Regions from separate parts of the Streptomyces sp. NPDC001480 genome, predicted to be linked through region 1. Evidence: riboswitches for the same ligand, from Rfam matches in the RefSeq annotation. Region 1 holds a riboswitch; each other region holds the start of a gene.
What was found. Region 1 has a riboswitch for cyclic di-AMP ahead of ACFY01_RS03335 (peptidoglycan DD-metalloendopeptidase family protein). Riboswitches for the same ligand answer to the same signal wherever they lie in the genome.
Positions count from the first base shown of each region.

Region 1 (3,297 bases):
CCGGAGGACTCGCCGCGCAGCCGGCGGCCGATCCACGGGACGAGGTACTCGCGGGCCCAGTGGACGTCGTCGCGGCGGATGTCGAGCGTGCCCCGGGGCGGGAGCGGCGGCCAGGGCTGCTCCGGGTCGGCGGGGACGTCCAGGCCGAGCACCTGGCCGGCCCGCAGGGCCACGCGCGTGTGCCCCTCGGCCGAGAGGTGGAGCCGGTCGTGGTCCCAGGCGCGCCGGTCCTGGACCGTCCGCAGGGACCACAGGTCGAGTACGGGACAGCCGTACCGGTCGGCGATGGCCCGGACATGACCGTTGTACGTGGCGATCTTGCCGCGCAGATGCTTGAGCACGGGCACGCCGCGCGTGTCGAAACCGGTCGTCACCATGACCGTGCCCGCGACCGAGGTGAGCTGTGCCACCGCGAGCTCGAAGCGCTCGGCCACCTCGTCGGGGTCGGTGCCGGGGCGGATGATGTCGTTGCCGCCCGCGCAGAAGGACACCAGGTCCGGGGCGAGTTCGACGGCGCGCGGGAGCTGGTCCGCCACGATCTGGTCCAGCAGTTTGCCGCGTACCGCGAGGTTCGTGTACCTGAAGTCGCCCTCGGGCCGCCGGTCCGCGAGGAGGACCGCGAACCGGTCGGCCCAGCCGACGAACGCCCCGTCCGGGCCGGGGTCGCCCACGCCCTCGGTGAAGCTGTCCCCCACCGCCACGTACGACCCGATCACTGCTCTGTTGTCACTCTTCGAATCGTCTGCCACATCGGCCCATGATTCACCTTTCGATGTGACCTACGCGACCGTAATACGGGGTTGACGGACGGTGAGATAAGCCACGGCACCCGAAGGCGCCGGACGGGAATACGCCCGCGCGCACCGAAGGCCGGACCCGGGGATCAGGGGTCCGGCCTTCGGTGGTCCGAGGACCGTCAGGCGACGGCGACGCCGTGCGAGCGGAGGTAGCCGACCGGGTCCACGTCCGAGCCGTAGTTCGGCGTGGTGCGGATCTCGAAGTGCAGGTGCGGGCCGGTCACATTGCCGGTCGCGCCGGAGAGGCCGATCTGCTGGCCCGCCGCCACGGTCTGCCCGGCCGAGACGGAGATCGAGGAGAGGTGGCCGTACTGCGCGTAGTAGCCGTCGGCGAGCCGGATCACGACCTGGTTGCCGTAGGCGCCGCCCCAGCCGGCGGAGACGACCGTGCCCGCGCCCACGGCCTTGACGGAGGTGCCGGTCGGGACGACGAAGTCGACGCCCGTGTGGTAGCCGCTGGACCACATGCCGCCCGGCACGTGGTAGCCGGTGCCGATGGTGGCGCCCGACACCGGCAGGGTGAAGCCGGTGGCGGCGTTCGGCGCCGCGGCGGACGACGGCTGGGTCCGCGTGGCCGACCGCGAGGCCGAGGGCGAGTTCGCGTGCGAGGAGGACGAAGTCTTGTTCGGGGCAGAGGACTTGGCGCCTTCGGCGGTCGGGGCGGCCTGCCGGCCGAGCGTCAGCTTCAGGCCAGGGTGGATCAGCGAGGGGTCACTGCCGACGGCCTCGCGGTTGTCGGCGTAGAGCCGGTGCCAGCCGCCGCGGACGTTCTGCTCGTCGGCGATCTTCGCGAGCCAGTCGCCCTGCCGGACCGTGTAGGTACGCGCGCCCGAATGCGCGGCGGCGGCCTTCTTCCCGGCCTCCGGCACGGCCTGGACGGCCTTTTCGGAGACGGAGTCCTTCGTGGTGGCCGCGGAGGCCGCATGGGCGCCGGTGGCCCCCATGAGGGGCAGCGCCAGCGCGGCGCCGCCGGTTCCGGCGACGGCTATGGTGCGGGTGAAACGCCGGTTCTTGGGACGGCGGTGCTTACCCTTCGCGGGCATGGCGGATTCCTCTCCGGCGCCTGCGAGGTGAGCTGTCGGGTTCGGGCTGGAGCTGCCCGGCCGCGCACGGAGCGCGGCTGCACCCCTAGCCGTCCCGGAGACCGGGACAGGCAGTCGTACCTGGTGGGTCCCCCGCTCCTGCCGTGCACGGGTGAGTGTGTCCGGGCTCCGGGCGGCGGCAGGATTCGGCGTTCCGTCCGGATTGGTGGCGAACGTAAGCGAGCGGGACGCGATGGGACAAGCAGATGGTTCCCTCTGTCCGCGTTTCGCTTGATCCGTTACGGGAATTCCCGGTCACCGTCCGTGAATTCCCTTCGCCTCCACCTCTTCAAATCCCTGGAGAACCATGCGGATTACGTGGACATGACGCACAACGGACGGTCACGAATATGACCCTCCTCACCCTCTCGACCCTCATGACCCCCTATTTCATTGTTAGTTGCAACGAAAGTGCACATTTCGGGCAGATCGCTCAGATGCGACGCAGACGGAGAACCGTCGCATCGAAGTCGCCGCGCAATTCCGTGCGCAGCCCGTGGTGCAGCAGGACGGCGCCTCGATGGATTTCGCCCGTTTCGCGGCATTCGTACGACGCCGTGGAGTCGAGCCCGCGCAGCCGCAGCGCGGGGACCGGCTCGCCGTACCGCTGTGCCTGGAGACAGGCGAGGACGACCGTCTCGTCCCCGAGGACGTACTGCACCGCGCTCAGCCCGCCCTCCGGCGGCCGCAGCCGATGGAGGTCGCCGCGCTGCACGACGGGACGGATCTCCTTGTAGAGCTCCACCCACTCCCGGGCCTCGGCGAGCTCCTCCTCCGTCCACTCCGAGAGGTCGCCGCCGACCCCGAGAACCCCGGCCATGGCGCTCACGAAGCGGAACTTCAGGGAACTGACCCTGTCATTGAGCTGGGTGTTCGGACTGTCGGTGACCCAGGCGGCCATGACCCGCGCCGGGTGGATCTGGCTGAACCCGTGCTGGATGACCAGCCGGTCCAGCGGGTCGGTGTTGTCGGAGGTCCACACCTGGTCCGTACGGCTCATGACACCGAGGTCGATCCGGCCGCCGCCGCCCGAGCAGGACTCGAAGGCGACGCCCGGGTGGGCCGCCCGGAGCCGGTCGAGGAGGCCGTAGAAGCCGCGGACGTGGTCCACCCACAGTCGCTGCGGGTACGGCTCGCCGGGCCAGCCGGCGTCGGTGAAGCAGCGGTTGAAGTCCCACTTCACGTAGTCGACCGGGGCGTCGGAGAGGAGCCCGTCGAGCTGCTCCCAGAGGTACTGCCGGACGTCCTCGCGGGCGAGGTTGAGGACGAGCTGGTTGCGGAACTCCGTGCGCTCGCGTCCGGGCTGGAACTGCACCCAGTCGGGATGGGCGCGGTACAGCTCGCTGTCCGGGTTGACCATCTCGGGTTCGACCCAGATGCCGAACTGCATGCCGAGGGCGTGCACGTAGTCCGCGAGG
Region 1 is NZ_JBIAVX010000001.1:703,166-706,462, forward strand. It holds gene ACFY01_RS03330 (SGNH/GDSL hydrolase family protein) at 1-716, opposite strand, end outside; gene ACFY01_RS03335 (peptidoglycan DD-metalloendopeptidase family protein) at 917-1,840, opposite strand; cyclic di-AMP (ydaO/yuaA leader) riboswitch at 1,845-2,004, opposite strand; gene ACFY01_RS03340 (alpha-galactosidase) at 2,313-3,297, opposite strand, start outside.

Region 2 (3,297 bases), on a different contig from region 1:
GCTCGTCCTGGCCCCCCTCCTCGTCGGCGACCCCCGTGCACCCCGCCTGTTCGGGCCCGGGGGCTACCAGGACGGGCGCCTCAGACTGCTGGAGACGCGCCGCATCGAGGACGTCGTCCTGATGCGCTACGAGCCCACCGCGCCCGGCACCGGACCGGCGGCCGTCGCGGCCGACCGCCACTGGCTGCGGACCGCCTGTGAACTGGCCGCGCTGTGCCCGCCCTCGGAGACGGCGTTCAGCGTCGGGGCGGTGGTGGTGGCCGCCGACGGTACGGAACTCGCGCGCGGCCACTCACGCGAGGGGGACGATCCCGTGGTCCACGCGGAGGAGGCGGCGCTGGCCAAGATCCGGCCCGACGACCCCCGGCTGGCCGGCGCCACGGTGTACAGCAGCCTGGAGCCGTGCGCCCGGCGGGCCTCCCGGCCGGCGCCCTGTGCCCGGCTGATCCTCGACGCGGGGGTACGGCGGGTGGTCACGGCCTGGCGCGAGCCGGACACGTTCGTCACCGGAGCCGACGGGAGCGGGCTGCTGGCGGCCGGGGGTGTGGACGTGGTCGTCCTGCCGGAGTACGAGGAGGCGGCGAAGGCGCCGAACCGGCACCTGCCGGGCTGACCCGAACCCCGGGGACTCCGGAAAAAGCCCTGCTCGAAAAGGTGTGTGCGAGCGGTCCCGCGGATGACGTACACTGGTGACACAACGACGCGGGGTGGAGCAGCTCGGTAGCTCGCTGGGCTCATAACCCAGAGGTCGCAGGTTCAAATCCTGTCCCCGCTACTGAAGGCTCAGGGCCGGAATCCAGTACACGGATTCCGGCCCTGAGTGCTTTCCCGGCCTCCGCCACCCCGCGCCGGGCTCAACTCGCCCGTTTTTCGCCGGTCATGGCCTGAAAGTTCTCCTGTGAAAACCGTAATGATCAAGCCGAACCGCTTGGAAACTGACCGGTAGCTCTATTAACGTTCGATAACGCAGCGCGGTCGTCCCAGCCGTCACCCGAGACGGCTCCGTGCGCACATGCCGAATCCCGCGAGGGAACCGGGGAACCACCACCTTGGGGTGAATCACGCCGACACCGCCGTGAACCGCTTGGGTTCACGACCGGTATACGCGCGTAGGAGACCTTCCCGCTCCGAACCCGTCAGCTAACCCGGTAGGCGTTACGGAAGGAAGGAGCACGCCCGCGTGGCGTCCAACCCGCCTGCCCCCACAGCCCCGTTCGTGCCGAGCCAGCGCACCGAGACCTTCGGCTACGGCGAGTACCGCACCGACGAGGGCCCCTGGGAGGAGTGGAACCCCACCGAGGAGTCCCTCGCCCCGGTACGCGGCCGGCACCGCGTCAGCAAGCAGCGCGGCGGCGGGCTCGCCCGCAGCTCCACCGTCCTGGGCGTCGGCGTGATAGCCGCCGTCGGCGCGGGCGGCATGGCCAGCGCCAACACCGGCAAGCCGCCGGTCCACATCTCCATGCCCGACCTGCCCTCCGTCGGCTCCCTGCTGGGCGACGACACCGACGGCGCCAAGGCCACCACGGCAAGCCTGTCCCACGTCGGCGTGGCAACCGCCGCCAGCGACCAGGACAGCGCCGACGCCGGCGAGGCCCTGCGCAACCGGATCATGGCGCAGGCCGAGCAGCAGAAGAACCAGGTCGACGGCAAGGCGACCGCCGCCGCCGTGGCCGCCGCCGAGAAGCAGTCCACCGCCGCGGCCGCCAAGGCGGAGAAGGAAGCCGCCGCCCAGGCCGCCGCCGCCAAGGACAAGGCGGAGGCCGTCGCCAAGAAGCAGGCCGAGGCCGACCGTCTCGCCAAGCTGGCCAAGCAGTACACGCTGCCGACCTCCTCGTACACGATCACCGGCACCTTCGGCCAGCCCGGCGCCATGTGGTCCTCCGGCTACCACACCGGCCTCGACTTCGCGGCGCCGACCGGCACGCTCATCAAGGCCATCCACAGCGGCACGATCACCGAGGCGGGCTGGGCCGGCGCCTACGGCTACCGCACCATCCTCACCCTCGACGACGGCACCGAGCTGTGGTTCTGCCACCAGTCCTCGATCAACGTGAAGGTCGGCCAGAAGGTCGGCACCGGTGAGGTCATCGGCCGCGTCGGCGCCACCGGCAACGTCACCGGCCCGCACGTGCACCTCGAGGTCCACCCCGGCGGCCAGGCCACCGGCATCGACCCGATGGCGTGGCTGCACAGCAAGGGCCTCAACCCCTGACGCGTCCCTCAGTTCCCCGGCAGCCCTGACGACACCCCCCGACGTCAGGGCTGCCGGTCTTCGCGGAATGCGCGCCACCGCCGCGGTTGTTGGATCAAGGCATGACTTCCCTTCGCAAACTCGGCAACTCCGACCTCGAGGTCTTCCCGCTCGCCCTCGGCGGCAACGTCTTCGGCTGGACCGCCGACGAGGCGCAGTCCTTCGCCGTCCTGGACGCCTACACGGCCGCCGGCGGCAACTTCGTCGACACCGCCGACTCCTACTCGGCATGGGTCGACGGCAACGAGGGCGGTGAATCGGAGACCGTCATCGGCAACTGGCTGAAGTCCCGCGGCAACCGCTCCGACGTCGTCATCGCCACCAAGGTCAGCCAGCACCCGAAGTACCAGGGCCTGACCGCCGGCAACATCAAGGCCGCGGCCGACGCCTCCCTGCGCCGCCTCGGCACCGACCACATCGACCTTTACTACACCCACTTCGACAAGACCGAGGTCCCGGTCGAGGAGATCATCGGGGCGCTCGACGAACTCGTCCGGACGGGCAAGGTGCGCTACATCGCGGCCTCCAACATCTCGGCCGAGCGCCTCCAGGCGTCCCTCGACTTCTCCGAGCGCGAGGGCCTCGCCCGGTACGTGGCACTTCAGCCGCACTACAACCTCGTCTCGCGCGACACCTACGAGGGACCGCTGCGGGACGTCACCGACCGCGCAGGCCTCGCGGTCGTGCCGTACTACGCCCTCGCCTCCGGCTTCCTCACGGGCAAGTACCGGCCCGGTACCACCGTGGACAGCGCGCGGGCGGGCGGTGCGGCCAAGCACCTCGAGACCGAGCGGGGGCAGAAGGTCCTGACGGCCCTCGACGAGATCGCCGCCGCGCACGACGCCCCCGTGGCCACCGTGGCCCTCGCCTGGCTCGCCGCGCAGCCGACGGTGGCGGCTCCCCTCGCCTCGGCCCGCACGGTGGACCAGCTGCCGGCGCTGCTCGGGGTGGCCGAGCTGGAACTCACCGGGGAGGAGCTGACGCGGCTCACCGAGGCGTCGGCGTAGCCGTCCCCGCCCCGTTCCGCTACGTCCGGTACGGGTTGT
Region 2 is NZ_JBIAVX010000013.1:250,126-253,422, forward strand. It holds gene ACFY01_RS31295 (dihydrofolate reductase family protein) at 1-613, shown strand, start outside; tRNA gene ACFY01_RS31300 (tRNA-Met) at 702-775, shown strand; cyclic di-AMP (ydaO/yuaA leader) riboswitch at 1,004-1,170, shown strand; gene ACFY01_RS31305 (M23 family metallopeptidase) at 1,181-2,212, shown strand; gene ACFY01_RS31310 (aldo/keto reductase) at 2,314-3,258, shown strand; gene ACFY01_RS31315 (PrsW family intramembrane metalloprotease) at 3,278-3,297, opposite strand, start outside.
Region 2: it holds a riboswitch for cyclic di-AMP, as region 1 does, so the genes downstream of both, ACFY01_RS31305 (M23 family metallopeptidase) here and ACFY01_RS03335 (peptidoglycan DD-metalloendopeptidase family protein) in region 1, are expected to answer to the same signal.

Region 3 (3,297 bases), on a different contig from region 1:
GCCTTCGCCTCGCCCGCGTCCGTGAGGCGGTCTATCTCGTCGGCGACGAACTGCGCCTCGTCGTGCTCGGTGTCGGCGACGTAGCCGGTGATGCGCGCGCCCGCGCCCGCGTTGGTCCACAGGTTCTTGGGGCGGCGGGACTCGTTGCGCTCGATGACCGCGTTGGCCGCGGAGAGGATCGTCTGGGTGGAGCGGTAGTTCTGCTCCAGCAGGATCGTCGTCGCGTCCGGGTAGTCCTCCTCGAACTGGAGGATGTTGCGGATGGTCGCGCCGCGGAAGGCGTAGATCGACTGGTCGGCGTCGCCCACCACGCACAGCTCGGCGGGCGTCAGGTCGTCCGGGCCGGGCGGCACGTCCGCCGGGTGCTCGGAGGTGCCGACGAGCTCGCGCACGAGCGCGTACTGGGCGTGGTTGGTGTCCTGGTACTCGTCGACCAGGACGTGGCGGAAGCGGCGGCGGTAGTGCTCGGCGACGTCCGGGAAGGCGCGCAGCAGGTTGACCGTCGTCATGATCAGGTCGTCGAAGTCGAGGGCGTTGGCCTCGCGCAGCCGCGACTGGTACAGGGCGTAGGCCTGGGCGAGGGTCTTCTCGAAGCCGTCGGCGGCCTGGGCGGCGAAGTCCTCCTCGTCGATCAGCTCGTTCTTCAGGTTGGAGATCTTGGCGCTGAAGGACTTCGGCGGGTAGCGCTTCGGGTCGAGCTCCAGGTCGCGGCAGACCAGGGCCATCAGGCGCTTGGAGTCGGCGGCGTCGTAGATCGAGAACGACGAGGTGAAGCCGAGCTTCTTGCTCTCCCGGCGCAGGATGCGCACGCACGCGCTGTGGAAGGTCATCACCCACATCGCGTTCGCGCGCGGGCCGACGAGCTGCTCGACGCGCTCCTTCATCTCGCCGGCGGCCTTGTTGGTGAAGGTGATCGCCAGGATCTGGCCCGGGTGGACGCCCCGCTCGCCGAGCAGGTGGGCGATGCGGTGGGTGAGCACGCGCGTCTTGCCGGAGCCGGCGCCGGCCACGATGAGCAGCGGGGAGCCGGCGTGGACCACTGCCGCGCGCTGGTTCTCGTTCAGCCCCTCCAGGAGCGCGGCCGCGTCGATCGCCGGGCGCGGGGCACCGTCGCGGTAGTACGCGTCCCGGTCCGGCGGCACGTCGAACTTCCCGCCGAACAGATCGTCCGGAACCGGCTCCGGAGCGTGATCGTCCTCGGGCGGCGGCGGGGGTTCCTCGTCGTGCCCGCGAGGGGCCTGGAGGTCCGCCAGGAAGCTGTCGTCAAAGAGGCTGCTCATCGCTCTCCGAGTCTAGGGCGCCCCACCGACAACCGGCCGCCGCCCTCGGAACTTGGCCGGGGAACGATCTCCTCACCCTGCGGAACCACATGGTCACGACAACGACACACCCGTCTCGTGTCACGAAAATGTATCGGACATATAGTGCACCAACCTTCACATGAGTCACACGAGTTGGCTAGCGTTCCGCCAGGCCGTACGACCCCCACCGGCGAACCCCGCCGGGCCGCGCGGCCTCCGCCGAGTCCGGTGCGCCCCTCGCGGCAGCCGGAGCCGGGGACCCACCGAGACCTTGGGGTGAATCGGCCCGACATCCCCACCGGGGACGACGGCCGTAGGGCAACCCTTCCGAACCACCCGCCCGAACCCGACAGCTAACCCGGTAGGCGGAACATTGGAAGGAGTCGCCTCCCTTGGCGTCGCACCGCAAGCGCCCCTCGGGTGGGGCAGGCATACGCAAGCCCGCCCTCGCCACCGCCGCCCTCACCTCCGTCGCCCTGCTCTCCCAGACGGCCAACGCCGCCCCCTCCACCCCCTCCACCGACGGCAAGCCGAGCATGGAAGAGGTCGAGAAGAAGGTCGACGACCTGTACCGGCAGGCGGGGTCGGCGACCGAGAAGTACAACGCGGCCAAGGAGACGACCGGCAAGCAGCGCCGGCGCGTCGACTCGCTCCTCGACGAGGTGGCCAAGCGCACGGAGAGGCTGAACAAGGCGCGCGAGAAGCTGGGTTCGTTCGCCGCCGCCCAGTACCGGACCGGGGCCGCCGCTCCCGACACCGCCACCTTCCTGCTCGCGGACACCCCGCAGGACTACTTCGACCAGGCCCAGCTGATGAGCCGGCTGACCAAGCGGCAGAAGAACGCGGTCGACGACTACGTCACCGAGCAGTCCGCGACCATGAAGAAGCGGCAGGAGGCCACCGAGAGCCTCCAGACGCTGACCGACTCCCAGCACGACCTCCAGGCCGCCAAGGCGACCGTCCAGAAGAAGCTCGCGACGGCGCGCGAGCTGCTGTCCACACTGACGGCGCAGGAGAAGGCGCGGCTCGCGGCGATCGAGCAGCAGAAGCGGGAGGAGGCCGCGCGCAAGGCGGCGGAGCTCGCGAAGGAGCAGGCGGCGGCGCAGGCGAAGGCGCAGCAGCAGAGCAGCGCCTCGTCGGACACCTCGACCTCGACGGGCTCCGCGTCGGACTCGTCCACGTCGACCTCGCCGTCCTCGCCGACCTCCTCGTCCTCCGCCAAGGCCGCGAACGCGATCGCGTTCGCCCGCGCGCAGATCGGCAAGCCGTACGTCTGGGGCGCCACCGGCCCCGGCTCCTACGACTGCTCCGGCCTCACCCAGGCCGCCTGGAAGGCCGCCGGCGTCAGCCTGCCGCGCACCACCTACGACCAGGTCAACGCCGGAACCACGGTCTCCCTCGCCAACGCCCAGCCCGGTGATCTGGTCTTCTTCTACGACGACGTGAGCCACGTCGGCATCTACATCGGCAACGGCATGATGATCCACGCCCCCAAGCCCGGCGCGTACGTCCGTGAAGAGTCGATCTACTACGGCGGCGAATCGATCATCCACAGCGTGGTGCGTCCGGCCTGAGCCGGCGGGCGCCTAGCATCGGGCTCATGCCGGGCTCCCTCTCACCATTACGCGTCTGGTGGGCCCGGCGTTCACCGGCAGCCGGTGCCGCTGTCATGGCGACCGGGATCGTGTCGGTGGGGTTGCAGCCGGCCGGTCACGAGGTGCTGTCCCGGGCCGCCCTGGGGCTGGCCTGCGCCGCCTGGCTGGGGTTCGCGGCCGGTTTCACCCTGCGGCTGCTGCACGAGCGGGAGCGGTGGGCGGCGGAGGCGGAGACGCCGAGCTCGCTCACCGCGGTGGCCGCCACGGCGGTGCTGGGCACCCGGTTCTCGCTGCTGGGCCGGCCGGTCCTGGCCGAGGCGCTGCTCGCGCTGGCGGTCGTGCTCTGGCCGGTGCTGCTCGTCCACGTCCTGCGGCGGTGGGAGCGGCGCATGCCGGGGGCG
Region 3 is NZ_JBIAVX010000019.1:95,222-98,518, reverse strand. It holds gene pcrA (DNA helicase PcrA) at 1-1,280, opposite strand, end outside; cyclic di-AMP (ydaO/yuaA leader) riboswitch at 1,509-1,686, shown strand; gene ACFY01_RS37425 (NlpC/P60 family protein) at 1,694-2,875, shown strand; gene ACFY01_RS37420 (tellurite resistance/C4-dicarboxylate transporter family protein) at 2,902-3,297, shown strand, end outside.
Region 3: it holds a riboswitch for cyclic di-AMP, as region 1 does, so the genes downstream of both, ACFY01_RS37425 (NlpC/P60 family protein) here and ACFY01_RS03335 (peptidoglycan DD-metalloendopeptidase family protein) in region 1, are expected to answer to the same signal.

Region 4 (3,297 bases), 640 kb from region 1:
GGTGCACGCGGCCATGTCCGCCAGCCCCTGCGGGCGGTCGCCGACACGGTCGATGGCGGTGGCGATGCGCTCGATGGCCGCGCTCCGCTTCTCCTTGAGCGGGTTCATGATCGTACCGTCGGCGGACCCCGGGTCCTGCCTGACGGCCTGCGCGGACGCCTGGAGTTGCTGGTAGGCGGCGGACACCTGCTGGTCCAGCAGGGCGAGTTCGCGGTCGACGTCCGCCCTGGCGTCGTCCGGGACGGAGGTCAGGCGGCTACCGACGTCCGGGCAGTCGATGGTGGCCGACCCCGGGCCCCAGCCGCCCGCCTGGAGCACCCGGGCGTCCGTGCCGCCCTCGGTCGCCGAGGCGTAGACGTTCGCCGCGACCAGTCCACCCCCGCCCAGCATCAGAGCCACCGCGGCGAAGGTCGCGCGCCGTGCACCTGTCGGGCGTCTGCGCCTGTTGCGTCCCACAGAACCACTCCCACACCTCGTGGCCGGCCGGCATGGCAAGCCCCCGTCCCATACGGAGCCGGACCCGGATGTGTTCAAGCACCTCACCGATTCATCGTGAACTCACAGGAAACCCAGGTCACGCCCGGCTGGTCCGCTCGGGACCGGGGTCGGCCGCGGACGGTAATAGGGGCAGGTATTCGTTGAAACCTGGACGATTACGCCCATCCCACCGCCCACGCTCCGGTTTCGTGGGAAACGGAGCCCGTACCGGTGGTCGGATTGGGCGGCGGGCCATGGCGGATACCGTCCGGCGTGCCCGGGAGTTGCAGGAGCTGAACGAGCAGCTGCGCCGGGCCCAGGCCCGGGACCGGAAGGTGGCGCTCGCCCTCCAGGAGGCGATGCTCCCCACCCGCCGGCGGTGGCAGGCCACCGCGCCGCCGTCCGTTAACGGCCCGCGGTGGGCGCGCTGAACGTGTGCGGGGACTGGTACGACCTGGTCGACCGGGGCGGCGGCGACTGCATCGGCGTCTCGGTCGGGACGTGGTCGGGCACGGTCTGCGGGCCGCGTGCGTGATGGGGCAGCTGCGCAGCGCGCTGAGCGCGGCCTGCCGCGTCACCGAGGGCCCGGCACAGGCCCTGAAAGCCCTGGGGGAGTACGCCCATGTGCTCGACGGCGCGGAGTCGGCGACGGCGGTGACGACGTTCATCGACTTCGAGCGGCACACCCTGATGTACAGCAGCGCCGGCCACCCGCCCCCCGTACTGGTCCACGGTGACGACACCGTGGAGTTCCTCGACCGGGCCACCGACACCCCGCTGGACGCCCGGCCCGACCCCCGGCCCCGGCCCGAGGCACGCACCGGGTTCACCGAGGGCGCGCTCCTCGTCCTGTACACCGACGGCCTGGTCGAGCGGCGGCGCGAGGACATGGACGTCGGGCCGGCGCGCCTCGCCGACACCGTCGGCCGGCACCGGGACGCGCACCCGGAGGACTCGCCGACACCGTCCTGCGGGAGTTGCTCCCGAGGGAGGGGGCGACCGACGACACCGCGCTCGTCATCATGCGACTGTGAGATGTCATCACGCGGCCGTGAGACGTCGTCATGTGGCCATGCGGCGGGATTCCGTATGCTCCTCCGGGCACCTTCACCGGATGGTCACGAGCGCCAAGATGAATATCACAATTACGTATCGGACATTCCGCGCTTCAACCTTCACACCAGCCACACAAGTTGGCTAAGTTGGCGTCCAGACCGCACGGCTCCCCCCGGCGAACCTCGCCGGGCCGCGCGGCCTCCGCCGAATCCGCTGTCCCCGCAGGGCAACGGAGCCGGGGACCCAACCGACTTGGGGTGAATCGGCCCGACCGCCCGACGGGGCAGGGCCGTAGGGCATGCCTTCCACCATCGACCGCCCGAACCCGCCAGCTAACCCGGTAGGCGGAGCACGGAAGGAGTACGTCCCCCATGGCGCGCGAAAGCCGCGACGAGGTTCGGCAGCGAATCGACAGCCTTTACGACCAGACCGAGAGCGCCACGGGGAACCTCAACGCGACCCGCGCGACATCGGGGGGAACGCCCGGTCGTGGTGTGCGCCTGCGCAGGCCGGACAGGGGGAACGATCCCGGTCTGGACAGCATCGCCCAGCAGTGGATGACCGGGGCCCGCTCCAAACTGGGCCCCACCTCCCCCGCCGTACTGCCGTCGGACCGGCCGTCACAGCGCTCGACCAGTCCCGCCGGTCTGGACAACATCGCCCGGCAGTGGATGACGGGGGCACGTTCCAAACTGGGCCCCTCCGTTCCCGCTGTGCTGCCCGCGGACCGGTCGTCGCAGCGCCCGGCCGGGCGGCGCACCAACGTGCCGGTCCCCAAAGAGCTGTTGGAAGCGGCCGAGCGCATCCTGCCGGAGCTGACCGCCGGGACCTCCGGGCAGGCGGGCGGACGCGCCGTGCCGGAGCTGACGGCCCGTCCCAGGGCGGAGCTGACCGCAGGGCCCGTCGCCGCGCTGCCCGCCGTGCCGGAGCCGCGGCAGGAGGCCCCCCTGGCGCTGCCCGCGGCCGAGCCGCGGCGGTCCTCGCCGCTGGCCTCGAAGGAAAAGAACCAGAAGAAGCTCGCCGCGGCCCGGGACCTCCTCTCCCGCCGGATCGCCCAGCCGGGCGCGCCCGCACCGCGTGCCGCGGCCGAGCCCGCGCCCCCCGCCCCGCAGCCTTGGCGCGGCGACCCCGAGCAGGCCCTCCAGCCCGCTGAGCAGGAGTGGCTGCGCCAGCAGTGGTCCGGGCTCAGTGGGGGACTGTCCGCCACGGGCGGAGCGGCGGCCCGCAGAGGTGCGACGGCCGGGAGGGGCGCGATGGCCGGTGTCCCCAACCCGGTCGCGAGCACAGGGACCTTCAGCGTCCCCAACCCGCTCACGGACAGCGGCGCCTTCAGCGTCCCCAACCCGCTCACGGACAGCGGCGCCTTCAGCGTCCCCAACCCGGTCGCGAACACCGGCACCTTCAGCGTCCCCAACCCCCTCACGGACAGCGGCGCCTTCGCCGTCCCCAACCCCGTCGCGAACACCGGCACCTTCAGCGTCCCCAACCCCCTCACGGACAGCGGCGCCTTCGCCGTCCCCAACCCCGTCGCGAACACCGCAACGGACCCCGCCGCGGCCCCCCTCACCGCCACGGCAACCGTCACCGCCCCCACCCCCGTCACGAGCACGGGCACCTTCAGCGTCCCCAATCCCCTCACGGACAGCGGAGCGTTCGCCGCGACGCCGCCCCCCTGGGCCGCCCCGGGTGTCTTCGCCACCACCACCCCTCTCGCCGCACCCAGCCCCGTGCCCCCGTCACCGGTCGCGGTTGCAGCTCCGGTCG
Region 4 is NZ_JBIAVX010000001.1:65,593-68,889, forward strand. It holds gene ACFY01_RS00365 (DUF1996 domain-containing protein) at 1-390, opposite strand, end outside; partial or broken gene ACFY01_RS00370 (PP2C family protein-serine/threonine phosphatase) at 702-1,511, shown strand; cyclic di-AMP (ydaO/yuaA leader) riboswitch at 1,726-1,896, shown strand; gene ACFY01_RS00375 (NlpC/P60 family protein) at 1,905-3,297, shown strand, end outside.
Region 4: it holds a riboswitch for cyclic di-AMP, as region 1 does, so the genes downstream of both, ACFY01_RS00375 (NlpC/P60 family protein) here and ACFY01_RS03335 (peptidoglycan DD-metalloendopeptidase family protein) in region 1, are expected to answer to the same signal.